Regions from separate parts of the Bradyrhizobium sp. WSM4874 genome, predicted to be linked through region 1. Evidence: riboswitches for the same ligand, from Rfam matches in the RefSeq annotation. Region 1 holds a riboswitch; the other holds the start of a gene.
What was found. A riboswitch is a leader RNA that binds a small molecule or an ion and turns the genes downstream of it on or off. The one in region 1 is predicted to bind cobalamin.
Positions count from the first base shown of each region.

Region 2: another riboswitch for cobalamin. It lies ahead of metE (5-methyltetrahydropteroyltriglutamate--homocysteine S-methyltransferase); the one in region 1 lies ahead of AC0L3P_RS04160 (DUF1636 family protein).

Region 1 covers NZ_JBVVPR010000003.1:53,603-62,495, reverse strand. Annotated here, with positions in the region: gene cbiB (adenosylcobinamide-phosphate synthase CbiB) at 1-567, shown strand, start outside; gene cobD (threonine-phosphate decarboxylase CobD) at 579-1,541, shown strand; gene AC0L3P_RS04170 (cobyric acid synthase) at 1,530-2,978, opposite strand; gene cobO (cob(I)yrinic acid a,c-diamide adenosyltransferase) at 2,989-3,624, opposite strand; cobalamin riboswitch at 3,665-3,882, shown strand; gene AC0L3P_RS04160 (DUF1636 family protein) at 3,978-4,361, shown strand; gene cobW (cobalamin biosynthesis protein CobW) at 4,358-5,422, shown strand; gene cobN (cobaltochelatase subunit CobN) at 5,422-8,670, shown strand; gene cobG (precorrin-3B synthase) at 8,667-8,893, shown strand, end outside.
Region 2 covers NZ_JBVVPR010000021.1:39,921-48,813, forward strand. Annotated here, with positions in the region: gene AC0L3P_RS21740 (hypothetical protein) at 1-85, opposite strand, end outside; gene AC0L3P_RS21745 (cytochrome-c peroxidase) at 2,064-3,131, shown strand; gene metE (5-methyltetrahydropteroyltriglutamate--homocysteine S-methyltransferase) at 3,950-6,265, opposite strand; cobalamin riboswitch at 6,365-6,564, opposite strand; gene AC0L3P_RS21755 (4Fe-4S binding protein) at 7,296-7,499, opposite strand; gene AC0L3P_RS21760 (EAL domain-containing response regulator) at 8,083-8,893, opposite strand, start outside.

The DNA of each region.
Region 1 (8,893 bases):
GCGGTCTCGCGCATCGTCGGCCGCGATCCCCTGGCGCTCGAGGAGGCCGGGATCGCTCGCGCGGCGATCGAGAGCCTCGCCGAGAATGCATCCGACGGCATCGTCGCACCGGTGTTCTGGGGCGCGCTGTTCGGTCTTCCGGGGATCCTCGGCTACAAGGCGATCAACACGCTGGACTCCATGATCGGCCATCGCTCCGAACGCCACGAAGCCTTCGGCTGGGCTGCGGCGCGAATCGACGATGTCGCCAATTTCATTCCGGCGCGGCTGACCGGATTTCTGTTCGTGCTGCTGGCGCCACGGCGATCGGAGGCGCTGTCTTGCATGATGCGGGATGCACGCCGACATCGATCGCCCAATGCCGGCTGGCCGGAAGCCGCCATGGCGGGTGCGCTTGGTGTGCGGCTCAGCGGTCCGCGAATCTATCACGGCAGCACCACCAACGAGCCATGGTTGAATGAAGGTGCGCGCGATCCGCTTGCTGCCGACATCGATCGGGGATTGACGGTCTACCGCCGCGCTATGCTGCTGCTCGCCGGTGTCCTTGCGATCCTGGCCTTCGCGTGAAAGAACAGCGCATGCGCGAGCACGGTGGAAATCTCGATCTGGCCCAGCAGCGTTTCGGCGGCCCCGCGGAGCACTGGATCGATCTGTCGACCGGGATCAACCGCCTGCCTTATCCCGTGGGCGAGGTGAGCTCGCGCGCATGGAGCGCGTTGCCGTCGCACGGCGACATCGAGGCGCTGCATCAGGCGGCGCGGCAGGCTTATCGCACGAGCGCGGCGGTTGTCGCGCTTGGCGGCGCACAGGCCGCGATTCAACTGCTGCCGCAACTCGCGCCAACCGGCCACGCGCGCATCCTCGCGCCGACCTACAATGAATATGCCGGGGTCCTCTCGGCCGCGGGCTGGGAGGTCCAGGAGGTCGGGGAGCTCGACGCGCTGGCGGGCGCCGACCTCGCCATTGTCGTCAATCCCAACAATCCTGACGGCCGATGCCACACACCAAGGGATTTGCTGGCGCTTCTGCCTCGCGTCGGCCGTCTCGTCATCGACGAGAGTTTTGCCGATGTGGCCCCGCAGCTATCGCTTGCATCCGAGGACCGGCCGGGGCTGCTGATTCTGCGCTCCTTCGGAAAGTTTTACGGCCTTGCCGGCCTGCGGCTCGGTTTCGCGCTCGGCAATTCGTCCGACATCGCCAGGATCGCCTCGATGTCGGGGCCTTGGCCGGTCTCGGGAGCGGCGATCGCGATCGGTTGCCGTGCTTTGGGTGACGATGCTTGGGCTGAGGCCGCCTCCGCGCGGCTCGCGCGAGACTGTGGTCGCCTCGACGGCATGGTGCAGTCGCAAGGCTGGACGCTCGTTGGCGGGACGCCGCTGTTTCGTCTCTACGCGACGCCTGACGCGCTTGCCGCGCAGGAGAAGCTGGCGCGTCGCCATATCTGGTCGCGCGTGTTCGGGCGGGAGCCGACATGGCTGCGCCTCGGGCTTCCGGGCGGCGAATCCGAATGGACGCGCCTGGCCGAGGCGCTAGCGCGCTAGCGCGAGCAGGCCTTCGACGTCGAGATGAGCTTCCATGTGATCGGCGAGCGCATCGAGCGCGCTCTCGACCCTGGCGTGATAGGGCTCGTCGCCGGCGGCAATGTCGAGCTTTGCCAAGAACGCCTTGCGGAAATCATCCGACGTGAAGAGGCCGTGCAGATAGCTGCCTTGCACGCGCCCGTCGCGCGAGATTGCGCCTTCCGGTTCGCCGTTCAGCCTTGCGAATGGCCGCGCGCGATCCGGCCCATCGGTGCGGCCGATGTGGATTTCATAGGCCTCGATCGGCTGTTCTGTTGCGGCATGCACGGCCGCGACACGCGTCAGCGTCTTCTGCGGGCTCATCACCGTCTCGACATCCAGAAGCCCGAGACCCGCTGTGTCGCCCGCGGGGCCCTCGATCCCCTCGGGATCCGTGACGCTGCGTCCGAGCATCTGATACCCGCCGCAGAGGCCGAGCACATGGCCGCCTCTGCGGTGATGCGCCAGGAGATCGATGTCCCAGCCTTGCGCGCGCAGAAAGGCAAGATCGCCGCGGGTGGATTTCGAGCCGGGGATGATGACGAGGCGCACGTCGCCGGGAATGGCTTCGCCCGGCCGCACCATCACGAGATCGATGCCGGGCTCGAGCTTGAGTGGATCGAGATCGTCGAAATTGGCGATCCGCGACAGCGCGAGACAGGCGATCTTGCATTGGCCGGGCTTGCGCGCATCGCTCAGGCCCAGCGCATCCTCAGCCGGCAGCTCGCCGGCGCGCCCGAACCAGGGCAGCACGCCAAAGCCGCGCCATTCGGTCTTTTCTTCGATCAGTCTGTAGCCGTCGTCGAACAGCGTGGGATCGCCACGGAACTTGTTGATGACAAATCCCTGGATCATCGCGGCATCATCGGGGTCGATCACCGTCTTGATGCCGACGAGTTGCGCGATGACCCCGCCGCGGTCGATGTCGCCGACCAGCACGACCGGCACATCGGCTTTGCGCGCAAACCCCATATTGGCGATGTCGGCCTTGCGCAGGTTCACCTCGGCCGGGCTGCCGGCGCCTTCCACCAGCACGAGATCGGCACGCGCCTTCAGCCGTTCGAAGCTCTCCAGCACCGCAGCCATCAATGACGGCTTCATCGCCGCATATTCACGCGCACGCGCGGTCGCAATGCGCTTTCCGTGCACGATCACCTGCGCGCCGACATCCGTCTCCGGCTTCAGCAGCACCGGGTTCATGTCGGTATGCGGCTCGACGCGCGCGGCGAGCGCCTGGAGCGCCTGGGCGCGGCCGATCTCGCCGCCGTCGACGGTGACGGCCGCGTTGTTCGACATATTCTGCGGCTTGAACGGGAGCACGCGCGAGCCGCGACGCACAAAGGCGCGCGCGAGGCCGGCGACGATGAGCGATTTGCCCACGTCCGAGCCGGCCCCCTGGATCATCAATGCGCGCGCCATCGCGAGTTTCTTAGAACTCGACGCCGGCTTGCGCCTTGATGCCGGAGCGGAAGGGATGCTTGACCAGCGTCATCTCGGTGACGAGATCAGCGACCTCGATCAGCTCGTCCTTGGCGTTGCGGCCGGTGAGCACGACATGCGTCATCGGCGGCTTCGAGGTCGCCAGGAATTCGACGACCTCCGCGATGTCGAGATAGTCGTAGCGCAGCGCGATGTTGATCTCGTCGAGCACGACCATGCGGAGATTCTGGTCGAGGATCAGCTCCTTGGCCTTCTGCCAGCCGGCGCGCGCGGCGGCGATATCGCGGGCGCGGTCCTGCGTCTCCCAGGTAAAGCCTTCGCCCATGGCGTGGAACTGGCAGAGGTCGCCGAAATGGCCGGTCAGCATGCGGCGCTCGCCGGTATCCCAAGCACCCTTGATGAACTGCACGACGGCGCAGGGGAAGCCATGGGCGACGCAGCGGACGATCATGCCGAAAGCCGAGGAGGACTTGCCCTTGCCGGCGCCGGTGTGGACGATGATGAGGCCCTTTTCGCCGCTCTTGGTCGCCATGATCTTGTCGCGGGCGACCTTCTTCTTCGCCATTTTCGAGGCGTGGCGGGCGTCGGTTTCGTCGGCCGTCTGGGTATCCGGTTCTGACGTCATCGGACGGGGTCCTTCGGCTTGACAAGAGGCGGTCGGGGGCAAATGGTGGCCCGGCGTTGGTTCCTGTCCTACGACAGGCGAAGAGGGAATGCGATAGGGTCCGAATCGGCAAGATTTGGTTCCAAAATGCAGCCGCCCCCGCGACCGTGACCGGAGAGATGCCCGAAGCCACTGATCCCCTTGGGATCGGGAAGGCGGGGATCGAAGGGGAAACCCTGCTCCGCAAGCCGGGAGACCTGCCAGCGCGGACGATTTTGGACCGGCGGACGGGGTGTTCCGCGACGGGGAAACGGGCCTTCGCAAGAACGGTTCGTGGGCCTCTTCGCTTCCCGCTGTTTATTCTGGAAGAAGCGATGACCGTCACACTTCATGTCTGCATCACCTGCCGCGCCGGCGAGACGCTTGGCGAGGGCGAGACGACGCCCGGCAAGCGCCTGCATGGTGCGATCCTCGAGGCCGGCGTGCCCGACGGCGTCAGCGTGGTTCCCGTCGAATGCCTGTCTGCATGCAACCAGGGTTGCTCGGTCGCGCTCAGCGCGCCCGGCCGCTGGTCCTATGTCTATGGCCGTCTGTCGGATGCGAATGCGAGCGACGTGGTCGCGGGCGCCGCGGCCTATGCAGCCGCGTCCGACGGCCTCGTGCCCTGGCGCAGCCGCCCGGAGATCTTCCGCAAGCAGTCGCTTGCCCGCATTCCCCCCATTCTCCCCTTGGCCGTCGTGCCGGAGGCCGCCGAATGAATTCGCTCGCAAAAGTCCCGGTCACGGTCGTCACCGGCTTTCTCGGCTCAGGCAAGACCACGCTGATCCAGCATCTGCTTGCCAATGCCAACGGCAAGAAGCTCGCGGTGCTCGTCAACGAGTTCGGCAGCGAGGGCGTCGATGGCGAGATTCTGAAATCCTGCGCCGATGCGAATTGCCCAGAAGAGAACATCATCGAGCTCGCCAATGGCTGCATCTGCTGCACCGTCGCCGACGATTTCATTCCGACCATGGAGAAGCTGCTGTCGCGGCCGGTGCGGCCCGATCATATCCTGATCGAGACCTCGGGCCTGGCGCTGCCCAAGCCGCTGCTGAAGGCGTTCGACTGGCCGGAGATCCGTTCGCGCATCACGGTCGATGGCGTGATCGCGCTGGCCGACGCCGAAGCTGTCGCTGCCGGCCGTTTCGCGCCGGATCCTGACGACGTCGAAGCGCAGCGTGCGGCCGATGAAAATCTCGATCACGAGACCCCGCTATCGGAAGTGTTCGAGGACCAGATTGCCTGCGCGGATATCGTGCTGCTGACGAAGGCGGATCTTGCGGGCGCGGCAGGCCTCGAAGCGGCCAAGGCGGCGATCACCGCCGAGATGTCGCGCCGCGTGCCGATGCTGGCGATCACCGACGGTGCGATCGACGCGCGCCTCATCCTCGGCCTCGGTGCTGCCGCCGAGAACGATCTCGCCGCGCGTCCATCGCATCATGACGGCGAGGAGGATCACGAGCACGACGATTTTGCCTCCGTCGTGATTGATCTTCCTGAGGTCACCGATATCGACACGCTGGTTGCATCCGTCCAGCGTCTGGCGCGGGAGCAGAATGTGCTGCGCGTCAAGGGTTACATCGCGGTGGAAGGCAAGCCGATGCGCCTCTTGCTGCAAGCGGTCGGCGAGCGCGTGCGCCACCAGTTCGACAAGCCCTGGGGCGCAGGTGCGAGGCAATCAAAGCTCGTCGTGATCGGCGAGCATGGCGATATCGACAAGGCCGCGATCAGGGCAGGACTTGGTATTTCAGGACTTGGTCTTTCAGGAACTGGAATCTGATGCACGTCGTCTTCCGCGAGAGCCGCGGTCTCGAGGAGACCGCGATACCAAGGGACATCGGCCAGGATCCGGCCGATCTCGTGGTGCTCTCGTATTCGGATTCCGATCTTGCCGCATTCGCGGCCGGCTGGCGCCGTGGTCGCGACAGCCTGCCGTCACTACGGCTCGTCAATCTCGCAGAACTCCGCCATCCGCTCTCGGTCGACACCTATATCGAGCGCACTCTGGCGCAGGCGCGCGGCATCCTCGTGCGTCTGATCGGCGGCGAATCCTATTGGTCGTACGGGCTCGCGGCCCTGCAGCAACTGGCGAAGGAGCGCGGCATCGTGCTGGCCGTGCTGCCGGCGGACGGCCGCGACGACACGCGGCTGGATGCGTATTCGACCCTGCCGGTCTCGACATTGCGGCGGCTCAAGGTGCTCTGCGACACCGGCGGCCCCGTCGCAGCGCAAGCCGCGATCGCGCAGCTTGCGCTGGCCTCTGGCCTTTATGCCGGCCCGGTCATCGGCGAGATGACCGTCCCCGAGATGGGCTTTTATGATCCGGCGCGCGGCGTCATTGCCGCGCCGGCGTCGGGTGAGGGCAGGCCGCGAGCGCTCGTGACCTTCTATCGCTCCTACCTCACCGCCGCGGATACCGGCCCCGTCGATGCGCTGATCGCGACGCTGCGCGAGCGCGGCTTTGACGCGCATGGTGTGTTCGTCACCTCGCTGAAGGCCCCGGGCGTTGCGGATTGGTTGCGCGGGTATTTCGCGCAAAACCCGCCGGCCGCGATCGTCAATGCGACGGCGTTCTCGGCGATCGGCGACGACGGCACCACGCCGTTCGATGCCGCATCCTGCCCGGTGTTCCAGGTCGCGCTCTCCACGGCCCGGCGCGAGGATTGGGCGAGCTCGCTCCGCGGCCTGTCGCCCGGCGACCTTGCGATGCATGTGGTGCTGCCCGAGGTCGACGGCCGCCTGTTTGCGGGCGTGGTGAGCTTCAAATCGGCGGCGATGCGCGATCCCGATTTGCAATTTTCGCATCTGGCACACAGGCCCGATGAGGAGCGCGTGAAGGCCGTCGCCGCGCGCGTAGCGGCCTGGCGTCGCCTCGCCGAGAAGCCGGCCGCCGACAAGCGCATGGCAGTCGTGCTCTCCAACTATCCGGGCCGCCCGCATCAGATCGCGCATGCGGTGGGTCTCGATGCACTGGCCTCGGTCGAGGCCCTGGTGTCCGACCTCGCGAAAGCTGGCTTCGATGTCGATCCGGTCCATGCGCTTGGCGAGACGCTGCTCAAGCGGACCTTGAGCTGGAGCGTTGCCGATTACCGCGCTGCGCTCTCGCACCTTCCGCAAGTGTTGCAGGATGACCTCGCGCAAGCCTGGGGCACGCCGGAAACCGATCCGGGGTGTCGCGACGGCGCGTTCCATTTCGCAGCGATTCCATGTGGCCGGTCGATCATCGCGGTTCAGCCGGAGCGTGGCGATGCGACCACGCGCGATGCCGACTATCACGATCTCGCCCGCACGCCGCGCCATGCCTATGTCGCGTTCTATCTCTGGCTCCGCGAGCAGGGCTGTGATGCGGTCGTGCACATGGGCGCGCACGGCACGCTGGAATGGCTGCCCGGAAAATCCGTGGCGCTGTCGCAGGCGTGCTGGCCGGAAGCCCTGATCGGCGAATTGCCCGTCATCTATCCCTTCATTGTCAACGATCCCGGCGAGGCCGCGCAGGCCAAGCGGCGCGTGGGTGCCGTCACGATCGGCCATCTGCCGCCGCAGCTCGCAGCATCAGCGGTGCCGGACGGGCTGCGCAGGCTTGAACAGCTCCTCGACGAGTACTCGACGGCTGATGGCCTCGATCCCGCCCGTCGCCAGCGTCTGATCGCCGCGATCCGCGACGAGGCGCGCGCGGTTGGCCTCGAAGACGATCTCGGCCTCGATGCAGCGGCCGCGCCGGCCGAAGCGATCCCGCGGATCGACCGTTTCGTCTGCGATCTCAAGGAAAGCCAGTTCGGTGACGGCCTGCACGTGTTCGGCCGCGGCGCCTGCGGCGACGCTGAACGTGACGCGCTACGTGCCGCGCTTGCGGGACGCCGCGTCGCGCCGGGGCCGTCGGGCTCGCCCTATCGCGGCCGCCAGGACGTGCTGCCCACGGGACGTAATCTGTTCGCCGTCGATCCGCGCGCGGTGCCGACGCCGTCGGCGCATGCGCAAGGCATTAAGCTCGCGGAAGAGCTACTGCGTCGTCATCTGCAGGATCATGGTGACTGGCCAAAGGGCCTTGTCGTCGATCTCTGGGGCTCGGCGACGATGCGGACCGCGGGCGAAGAGTTTGCGATGGCGCTGCATCTGGCCGGCCTCGCGCCGCGCTGGGATCACGCATCCGGCCGTGTGACCGGCTACGACATCATCGCGCCTGCCGAGCTTGGCCGGCCCCGCATCGACGTCACGCTGCGTGTCTCGGGCCTGTTTCGCGACGTCTTCTCAGGCCTCGCGCAATTGTTCGAGGCGGCAGCCGAGGCGCTGTCCGCCCGCGAGGACGAGGGCGGCGAGAATCCTTATCGCCATCGTACATCGCGCGTGTTCGCGCCGCGTCCCGGACAATACGGCGTCGGCCTCTCGGCAATCCCGGACGCCTTCACGCCCGAGACGCGCCACGCCGCCGGCGAAGCGTGGCTCTCGGCATCGTCATGGGCGTTCTCGGCCGATGGCGAGATCACGCTCGATCGTGCCGGTATCGAGAAGCGGCTCGCATCCGCCGATGCTTTTGTTCACGTCCAGGATTTGCCGGAAACCGATCTTCTGCTCGCGGCCGACTATGCCGCGCATGAGGCCGGCATTGCGGCCGCCGCAGCCCATCTCGGCGCGGCAGGACCATCGCTCTATCATCTCGATGCGACGCGGCCCGAGCAGCCGCATGCGCGTACGCTGACCGAGGAAATCTCCCGTGTCGTCCGCGCGCGCGCGGCCAACCCGGCCTGGATCGCCGGCATGATGCGCCACGGTTTTCGCGGGGCGGCCGAGATCACCGCGACGCTCGAGCACATGGCCGCCTTCGCGCATCTGGCCGGCGCCGTGCCGCCGCATCTGTTCGACCTCTACTACGATGCCACGCTCGGCCATGACGACGTCCGCGCCTTCATGGCCCGTGAAAATCCGGCGGCGCTGGCCGCGATGGAGACGTGTTTCACGCGCCTGTATGAAGCTTCGCTCTGGCGAACGCGCCGCAATTCGATCGCGGCTGCGCTGCGGGAGGCGTCATGAGCGCTTCCGTGGTCAAGGGCTGGTGTCCCGGCGCGCTGCGCCCGATGCAATCGGGCGACGGGCTCGTGGTCCGCGTGCGTCCGTTCGGTGGACGGCTCGAAGCGGCACAAATCTCCGGATTGGCCCATCTCGCCGAACGCCATGGCAACGGCCTGATCGACGTGACCAGCCGGGCCAATCTCCAGATCAGGGGCGTCAACGAGACCAGCCACAGGCTGCTGCT
Region 2 (8,893 bases), on a different contig from region 1:
GGTGAAATTCCATGGAGGCCAAGTATGTCCTTTTGTCAGCAGCCCACTCGCTGACCGACACTGCTGTGATCCCCGCGTCGGTCAAGAGACCACCTGCGATCCGGCAGCCATATTGAACGGTGAGAATAACCCGCTCATTCCGAACTCCGGCCGGCTCTCGATCGGCGGCAGTGATCGTGCACGCGTACCGCCTTGTTTCCGCAACCGCCCCCATACCTAGCCCGATCCACTCGAGAGCGGAACATAGTACAAAAGCGAGAGCGGGTCTTATCATTCGACTGCACCTGAACTGAAACATCGTTCTCTGCTCTGTACAATCTGACGCTACGGGCGATTCAAGCTCCTTCGATCGCTCTGCCGGATCAACGTTACTCAGGTGACTGCGGTGTCGCAGAAGCCAGGCGAGCGGTATCCCCCGGCAGTGCCCTTGGACGGGGCCGGCCGATTTCATTATCGGTGCGCAGCGGGCAGCACGTCGGTGAACCAAGGCTATGGGCCGAGCTTTTCAGGTCGGCGGCGGCCATGAGAGGCGCGACGGCCCGCGGCGCCGGAGCGCTACATTCCTGACCCAGGCGCAGGCGCTCTGTGAGCGGACGCTATTTAACGCGGAATGCTCCCGCGGCACAGGTCCCGAAATTTTGCTTCACAATCTCAATGTAAAAGGAAACGTGGCCGAGACGAGCCGTTCAAAGGCAGACTGCCGCTCAAGCAGACGCTCTTCGAGCATCTTACGCTGGAGATCATCTAGCTCGCTTTGAAGCCTTCTGCGACAACGCCAAATGTCATTCCGTACGGATCTGATCTCATTCAAGCGCTCGTCAATCGACGTCATCACGGATACCGTATCCAACTTGAACCAGCCATGGACAAGTGCTCAATCACGTTCTTCCTCGCTAACACGCCGATAAATCTCAGGACTTGGGCCATCTGCGGACTGATGTCACGGTCTCCTCCCAGCGTGTCCTCTTGTATCGGCATCATTCAACGCAAGAGCACGAAGTAGCGGTTGCTCCTGCAGAAGTTCAGCTTATTTTGCCCCAGCGCGCAGGATTTCAAAAGCTAGCAGCAGCCCGTGAGTGGGCCGACTAGGTAATCCAACCAACACCCGCCGGATCAGGGGTCAGGCTGGTCACCTGTCGAATTGGAGTAGCGATCAATCAGACGGTCGCACTGTCAAACTCTGGGCAGCCGCGCCTTTCAGAGTTGGGCACGGCAATTGCCATGCCAGCGAACCTCAGGTGGAATTGAATCAAGCCATGTTCGGTTCGGAGACTCGTCCTTTACGAACGAGCCGGGCTTCGCGGCGGCGGCGCGCCAGAGCGGCCGGGATATGAGTCGGAGAGGCTTCAGTCGGCAGGGCTCGGCGAAATCGTGAACGATGCGCACTGCCGGGCGCCTCGGCTCAGTGTCTCGCCCAGCTGCGTAGGTCTTGTTACCGCCGTTCCCGCGTGCGGCCGGCAAGCTGGCAAGCGAACCTCACCACAAAGGTATCTGCTATCACTCTAGCCGGGCCTGGCGCTTGTGGCATCTGTGACACTGAATGTAGTGATCAAACCAAGACATCCGACTTTGTTTGTTCGTCCGGACCCGTTCTACAACTAAATCAGCAACTTGCATCTCGGACGCAACTGGCATCGCAGTTGCTAATTGGCCAATGACACCGTGAGCGCTGAGCGCGGCCATTGGTGTAAGACGGATACATCAACTTTGCGGGAGCGTATTGGCCACCCAATCGCTCGATGGAGCACCGATGCGGCCACCGGACAGCTTACTACTTGCGCCACACTTGTTGTTGTCAGACCGACCATCAGGCCGAAGTTGAGGCGCTAGTCTGATCGACCAACAGAAAGGCCGCGATCTAAGCTCAAAGCGAACTCGCGAATCACATGAGCCCCTCAAGTCCGTGCGTGAACGCCGCGGCGAGCTCCTCAAAGTCGTACATTTTGATGCAGCCTCGCTTCGGAGGATCCGCTGCATGCTGCGCCGGACCGTCGAGGAACGCGTGGCATCGCTTTCGACTGTTTCCTTTCCTTGTTTAACAATCAGAACTAATGAGGCGGTGTATGAACATGTCGATCCCGGAGCTTCGGCTTGTCGCTGAAGCATCTATTTTCGCTATTGGGCTGCTGATGTCGTCAGGAGCTAACGCCGACGATGATCTGATGAGAAACGCCAAGCAGATCTTCCATCCAATCCCCTCGGTGATTCCTGCGGTAAAAAACAATCCGGTGACGCATGGAAAGGTCGAGCTTGGCAAGATGCTGTTCTTCGATCCGCGGCTATCGGCGAGCGGGATCATTAGCTGCAATACGTGCCACAATCTCGGCACCGGCGGAGTCGATGCCGGTCCGACCTCCGTTGGTCACGGCTGGAAGGTCGGCCTACGTCGGGCCCCAACCGTCTACAACGCAGTGTTCAATGTGGCGCAATTCTGGGACGGACGCGCCGCGGACCTCAAGGCGCAAGCCACCGGCCCGGTGCAGGCGAGTGCCGAAATGAATGCGACTCCGGATCATGTGCTCGGTATCTTGAACTCAATGCCCAGCTACGTCGCCTTGTTCAAGAACGCTTTTCCGAACGAAGCGAGATCGGTCACCTTTGAAAATTTTGCGAAGGCGATCGAGGCTTTTGAAGCGACTCTCATTACACCTGCGGCTCCATTCGATCAGTATCTGGAGGGCAATACACTTGCTCTCGATGATCAGCAGAAGTCAGGGTTGGCACTGTTTATGGCGAAGGGATGTTCCTCTTGCCACAATGGAATTAATCTCGGTGGGCAGGCCTACTTCCCGTTCGGCGTGATGAAAAAGCCGGACGCAAGCGTGCTTCCGGACGCCGATAAGGGCCGGTTCGCGGTTACCAGGGCGGCTGGCGACGAATATGTCTTCCGCGCTGCGCCATTGCGGAACGTCGCGTTGCGAGCCCCTTACTTCCATTCGGGCCAGGTTTGGAGCCTGAAGCAAGCTGTTGCCCTGATGAGTGAAATCCAGCTCGGCACCAAGCTTAGCGATAGGGAGGAAAACGACATTGTCTCATTTCTGAATTCGCTGACCGGTCGGCTGCCTAAGATCGAATATCCGATACTGCCGACGCGCACCAACACGACACCAAAGCCTTCAATAGACAGATAGCCTTAGCAGCACCGGCCTCATTCCCTGACGAAGAGCAACAGAGGCGACGCAAGAAACCGGCCTCCCCGCAATGACGTCTAAATGAATGATGCTGTGCTGTCACTCATCACCACGCATACATAAAAATGCCCGGCCTCGACGGGAGGCCGGGCAGAAGTCACGCAGGAGCGACGCTGCTTTCCGCATCGCACCAGCTTTCGTCGGTAGGGAGGACTACCGGCGACCGATTTACGGCGAGGGCACTCGCCGTCAAACAACAAGAAGCGGATATCGCTCCGCGCAACTTAGCGAGCCGCTTGCTTTCCACTCCTGTCGGAAAGTTCAAGACTTGCCACCACTTGCCAGCTGTCCGGTTGGCAAGGGGAGCCTTGATGGAGCTGGGATCCATCCCGCAGGCGGTTTGGCTGCCGTGTCCTGGAACTCAAGCGTCAGTTTGCCGTCACGCGGCACCATGTGGCAGCGCCCCAACGCCAGCAAATCTTCCCGAAGCCCGCGCCAACGCGCCAATTACGTATGAAATTCCGGAAGGGCGGTAAAATAGATTGTTGTGATGGGACGCATCCACGCGATGGATAAATGAAAAGATAGGGCCGTGGTTCGCGTCGAGCGGTAGTGAGTTGGAATATGTCACCTGATCGGTATGACCGGCATGCTGTCGTCCGCCGGATTCGAGCTTGTCGCCGGGTGTATGCGATCACCTCCGCCGAAGCAGACCGGCATTCGCAAGCGCTGGAAGGTTTAGGAAGCTCGCAAGATATCGCGACCTCCCAAAGCGCGTGCATCTTATTCACAATACGTTGGTGACGCGCTCCGTACGATCATGCCTCACCCCGCAACTCGCGTGCGGCGGCCACCATATTGACGAGCGCGGGACGCACCTCCTCCCATCTTCGAGTTTTCAGTCCGCAGTCGGGATTGATCCAGAGCTGCCGATCGGAAACCCGCTGCCGCGCCAACACAATCAGCTGCTTGATCTCGGCTGCTGCGGGAATGCGCGGTGAATGAATGTCATAGACGCCTGGCCCGATTTCATTAGGATATTTGTAGCTCTTGAAAGCGTCGAGCAATTCCATTTTGGAGCGCGACGCCTCGATTGAAATGACGTCGGCATCCATTGCTGCGATCGCATCGATGATTTCGTTGAACTCGGAATAGCACATGTGCGTATGGATCTGAGTTCCGTCAGCGACAGCGGAGGAGCAAACGCGGAAACTGTCCACTGCCCAATCGAGATAGTCCTTCCACTGCGATTTGCGCAGCGGCAATCCCTCCCGCAACGCAGCCTCGTCGATCTGGATCATGGTCGCTCCAGCCGCCTCAAGGTCGATGACTTCGTCTCGGATCGCGAGAGCGATCTGTCGGCATGTCTCGCTCCGCGGGATGTCGTCACGGACAAACGACCAGTTCAGGATCGTCACCGGTCCGGTCAGCATAGCCTTGACGGGTTTTTTGGTCAGAGACTGCGCATGTCGCCACCATTTAACGGTCATGGGCTTCGGGCGGGAGACATCTCCAAACAGGATAGGAGGGCGAACGCACCGCGAGCCATAAGACTGAACCCAGCCGTGCTTGGTGAATGCGAAACCCAACAGCTGCTCGCCAAAGTATTGAACCATGTCATTGCGCTCGAACTCACCGTGTACGAGCACGTCCAGGCCGATATCTTCCTGCCAATGCACGGTATGGGCTGTCTCCGCTTTCAGAAGCTGCTCGTACTGCGTGTCATTCAGCGCTCCCCGCGCATGAGCTGCACGCGCATTGCGGACGTCCGCCGTTTGCGGGAAGGATCCGATGGTTGTGGTTGGAAACATCGGCAATGCGAAGGCGACGCGCTGGACGTCGGCGCGCTGGGTGAACGCACTGCGACGGCGGCGCATGCTATCGTCGATCGCGGCCATTCGTCCGGCGACGTTCGCACTGTGGATCTTCGGCGATGTTTCGCGGGTGACGGATGCATCCTCTGAGAGCGTGAGTTCATCGGCCACGTCGGCAGCAAGGCCAGCCAGCGCTTTGCCCAATATCGAAAGTTCCTTGATCTTCTGCACTGAGAACGCCAACCACGTCTTCAGATTGGGATCGAGATCGATCTCTAGCTCAATGTCGGTCGGAACATGAAGCAGCGAGCAGGAGGGGGCAATCTGAACACGGTCCCTGCCCAGTTTTTTGACCATAGGAGCAAGTTGGTCGAGTAGCGCCGGCAGATTAGAGCGCCACACGTTGCGACCATCAACGACGCCGAGCGAGACCACGAGATCTCTACGGGCTCTGGCGACAATCGCGTCCAACTGGTCAGGTGCACGAACCAGGTCGACATGAAGCCCGGCAACGGGCAAGGCCAATACTGTTTCAAGATTGTCGCCGACAGCCCCGAAGTATGTGGCCAGCATGATTTTAAGGGCCGGCACGGCCTTAGCGAAATGAGCATAGGCCCGGCGGACAGCCGCCCGAGATGCTTTGTCGACGTCCATCACTAGGCATGGCTCGTCGAGCTGAACCCATTCAGCGCCGCGCGCGGCTAGTTCGCGGAGAACATCGACGTAGACGGGGAGGAGTCGATCAAGCAGCGACAGCGGATTGAATGCGGGATTTACGCTTTTGCCGAGCTTCAGGAAAGTGACTGGGCCCACTAGGACGGGCCGCGTCTGATAACCGAGGCTTCTTGCCTCCTCATATTCCTCGATCGGCTTCCGAGAGGCATACCTAAAGATCTGATCCTGGTGAAATTCCGGCACCATGTAGTGGTAGTTCGTATCGAACCACTTCGTCATCTCCTGTGCGGCTACGCCGGGCCCATGCTGAGCGTGACCACCGTCCTGAGCGCCACGCGCCATGGTGAAGTAGGTTTTGAGCGACACAGGACCTTCGGTCCAGCCGTAAACGTCGGGAATGGCGCCGACCATTAGGCTGGTATCGAGCACATGGTCGTAGAGCGAGAAGTCATTCGAAGGAATGACGGTCGCACCGCGGGATTTCTGCCGTGCCCAATTAGCGGCACGAAGTCCACTCCCCGCCTCGAGGAGCTCGGCTTCGCTGGACTTTCCCGCCCAGTAGCTCTCGAGCGCGAATTTGAGTTCGCGTCGTGGGCCGATGCGTGACGTCCCCAGTGTTGCAACGGGAAGCGAAAGGATAGACATAGCTTAGACCCCATGTTGGGGCAAAGGCCACGGCGGACGCAGACAGCGAACATCGCCTGAGCGACAACTGCTTGGCGCACACCGGGACGCCCCGCCCGTGGACGATATCTTGTCGAGGCAGGTCTCCTGGCTCACGGGTCGTTGCTGCTGTCCGGCCTTCCCGAAGCCGCATGGCGTCAGTGACTTCATTGGACAGCGGCTCGCCGCTTACAGTTGCGGGGGCAGCGCCGGCATTGCACCGGCTTCCCTCTTAGCTCCGGATCAAACGAAATCCGGAGACCGCGACGGCTTGAATTATGCGCACGAGGATCGATGCGTCAACCTACCGATTCTCGCTGCGATATTGCCCAAGCGATTACGAGCGCACTAGGCGGGCACGACGGTCTTGCTCGCGGCCTGGTGAACACGCCCGGATCTGTGGAGGCTCCGCTTGTGAAATGCATTCGCTCCTTGCTCGCGTAACGGTGAGCTCCACCACCGGAACGAACCCGGGCCGCTTTCGGTATCTGTGTGATCGCGAGGAGGCGGCTTTTTCCGTCGGCAACTTTTCGAACCTGCGCGTCAGGAAGGTGCGATCATCCTGGGCCGGCATCCGTTTGGCCACAGCCCATAAGGCTCCCTAGAAATTTCGAAAGCCGGATCGCTCCAGGACCGCACGGATGATCAGGTCGGCTCCTTGGTGTTCGGCGGGCCCGCGACCAGGCACGAGGTCGTCCGCCTCCGTGAGGTTGGTCAAGACGATCTTCTCGGTGCACTAGGTGTTCACGTGCTGAGCGACTTTTGCGCCGGCTTCGATGCGTCCGTGGCCGCTCGACGCCGGTCTGCCTCGCCTTGTCCTTGTTCGTGACAAATTCGACGGTGTCCTCCGACAGAGCCCTTTGAGGGGGTCCTCGGAGTCGCTCAGCGCCTTAAGCTCATAACGATGTTAATCGACCTCGATGCGCCCCATGCGGTCGTGGTCTCCTCAAGGCCCCACATCTACAACTTCGTTCGCGAAATCGAGCGATGAGGCCTTTTGGTCGCGGGCTGCCTATCCTGTCTTGGACGGGACACAGGTGTCAGGGACCGGACAGACCACCGCGCATTGCGGTGTGTCGCAATGGCCCTCGCACTCCGTACATTTTTTGGCATCGATAACGTAAATGTCGCGCTTCAGACTGATCGCCGCGTTGGGACACTCGAACTCACATGCGCCACAAACGGTGCATTGCGAAGCGACGATCTTGTAAGCCATGCCTTCCGACTCCTTAGGCGAGCGATGCCATGCGCGATCCCTTTCAAATGCCGTGCCAAACGCAGACGCGCTCAATGTTGGGCAATTTGCCCAATTCGGCTGTCCCGGGTCTGAGACCATGTTGCATCTGCGACAGCAACAGGTCGCTTCAATTTCAGGCTACGAGCCGTCTGGCCCTCTTGCGAGAGTCAGTCGCGACTTGACGCTGGAAGCGTCCGTCGGTTTGCTTGGCACGTCAGCGCGGGGGCAAGCGAGGCTGACGCTTCCTCAACCGGCGGCGACAAAAAACCGCCAGCGGACGCAGGTCTACGTCGGATCTCGGCAAACCTCCGGTCACACACCCCGACTGGAGGTTTGTGCAAGCCTCGCTCATGGCTGCAACGCTAGCTGCGCGGAGGACTCGCTGGAGGCTTGCCAAAACGGGCTTGTCGTATAACAAGCTTCGGAGGGAAACATGAAGTGGCGGCGGGACGAGCGACACTGGCCTTGCAGACCGACTGAATTGCACTCAGCCTCATGCCTGGTGCCGAGTAGGCATGGCGGTGCTCGTGAGCGTCACTTGGCCGCACTCAGCCACTCGCAACTATTTTGGACGAGCTGGAGCGGGGTTGAAAGATGACTGTGCAAATTGCTTCAGTGGCATGGCTTTTCCGAACAGATGGCCCTGCGCAAGGTCGAAGCCGAGTTCGGCCACAGCGATTAGGTCGGCCTGGCTCTCCACACCTTCGGCGACGGTGCGCACATTGTACTCTTTGGCTAGATCAACGATATGGCGGCACACCCTTCGCTTGAGGGGCCCATTCGCGCAGCCGCCTACGAACTGACGATCCACTTTCAATTTCACGAACGGGAATTTTGTCATCCCCATCAGCTGCGGCCAATTGGCACCGACATTGTCGATTGCAAGGCCAATGTTGTGAAAGCGAACCTCACGCGCAACCTCGACCAGGAGATCTAGGTTCTGGATCGCTTCAACGCTCTCGATTTCAATCGTCAAACCGCCGAAAGCGGCGTGCGACGGCATGCGCCGACAGAGATCGCGTACCTCCTGCGGGTCAATCAGGAATGCTGCCGGGAGATTGATGGAGAGATCGATCGAAGTTTGCTGCTCCAGAAGATACTGCCAATCCTTGATCGCGCGGTCGATCACGAACTGCGACAAGTTCCTAAAATGCGGATCGTGAGGTTCCGGGATGAAATAGGCCGGTGGAACAACGCCCCAGGTCGGGTGCCGCATTCGCACATGCGCCTCGGCGCCGCGGCGGCTAAGGGTACACGCGTCAAACTTCGGCTCATACCAGAGCTCAAGCCAGCCAGCGTGTAAGGCTTCTCCGACATGGACCGCGGGACGGGGCGCCGGCTCTCTTGGCAAGAGCATGCCGATCCGATCGCGC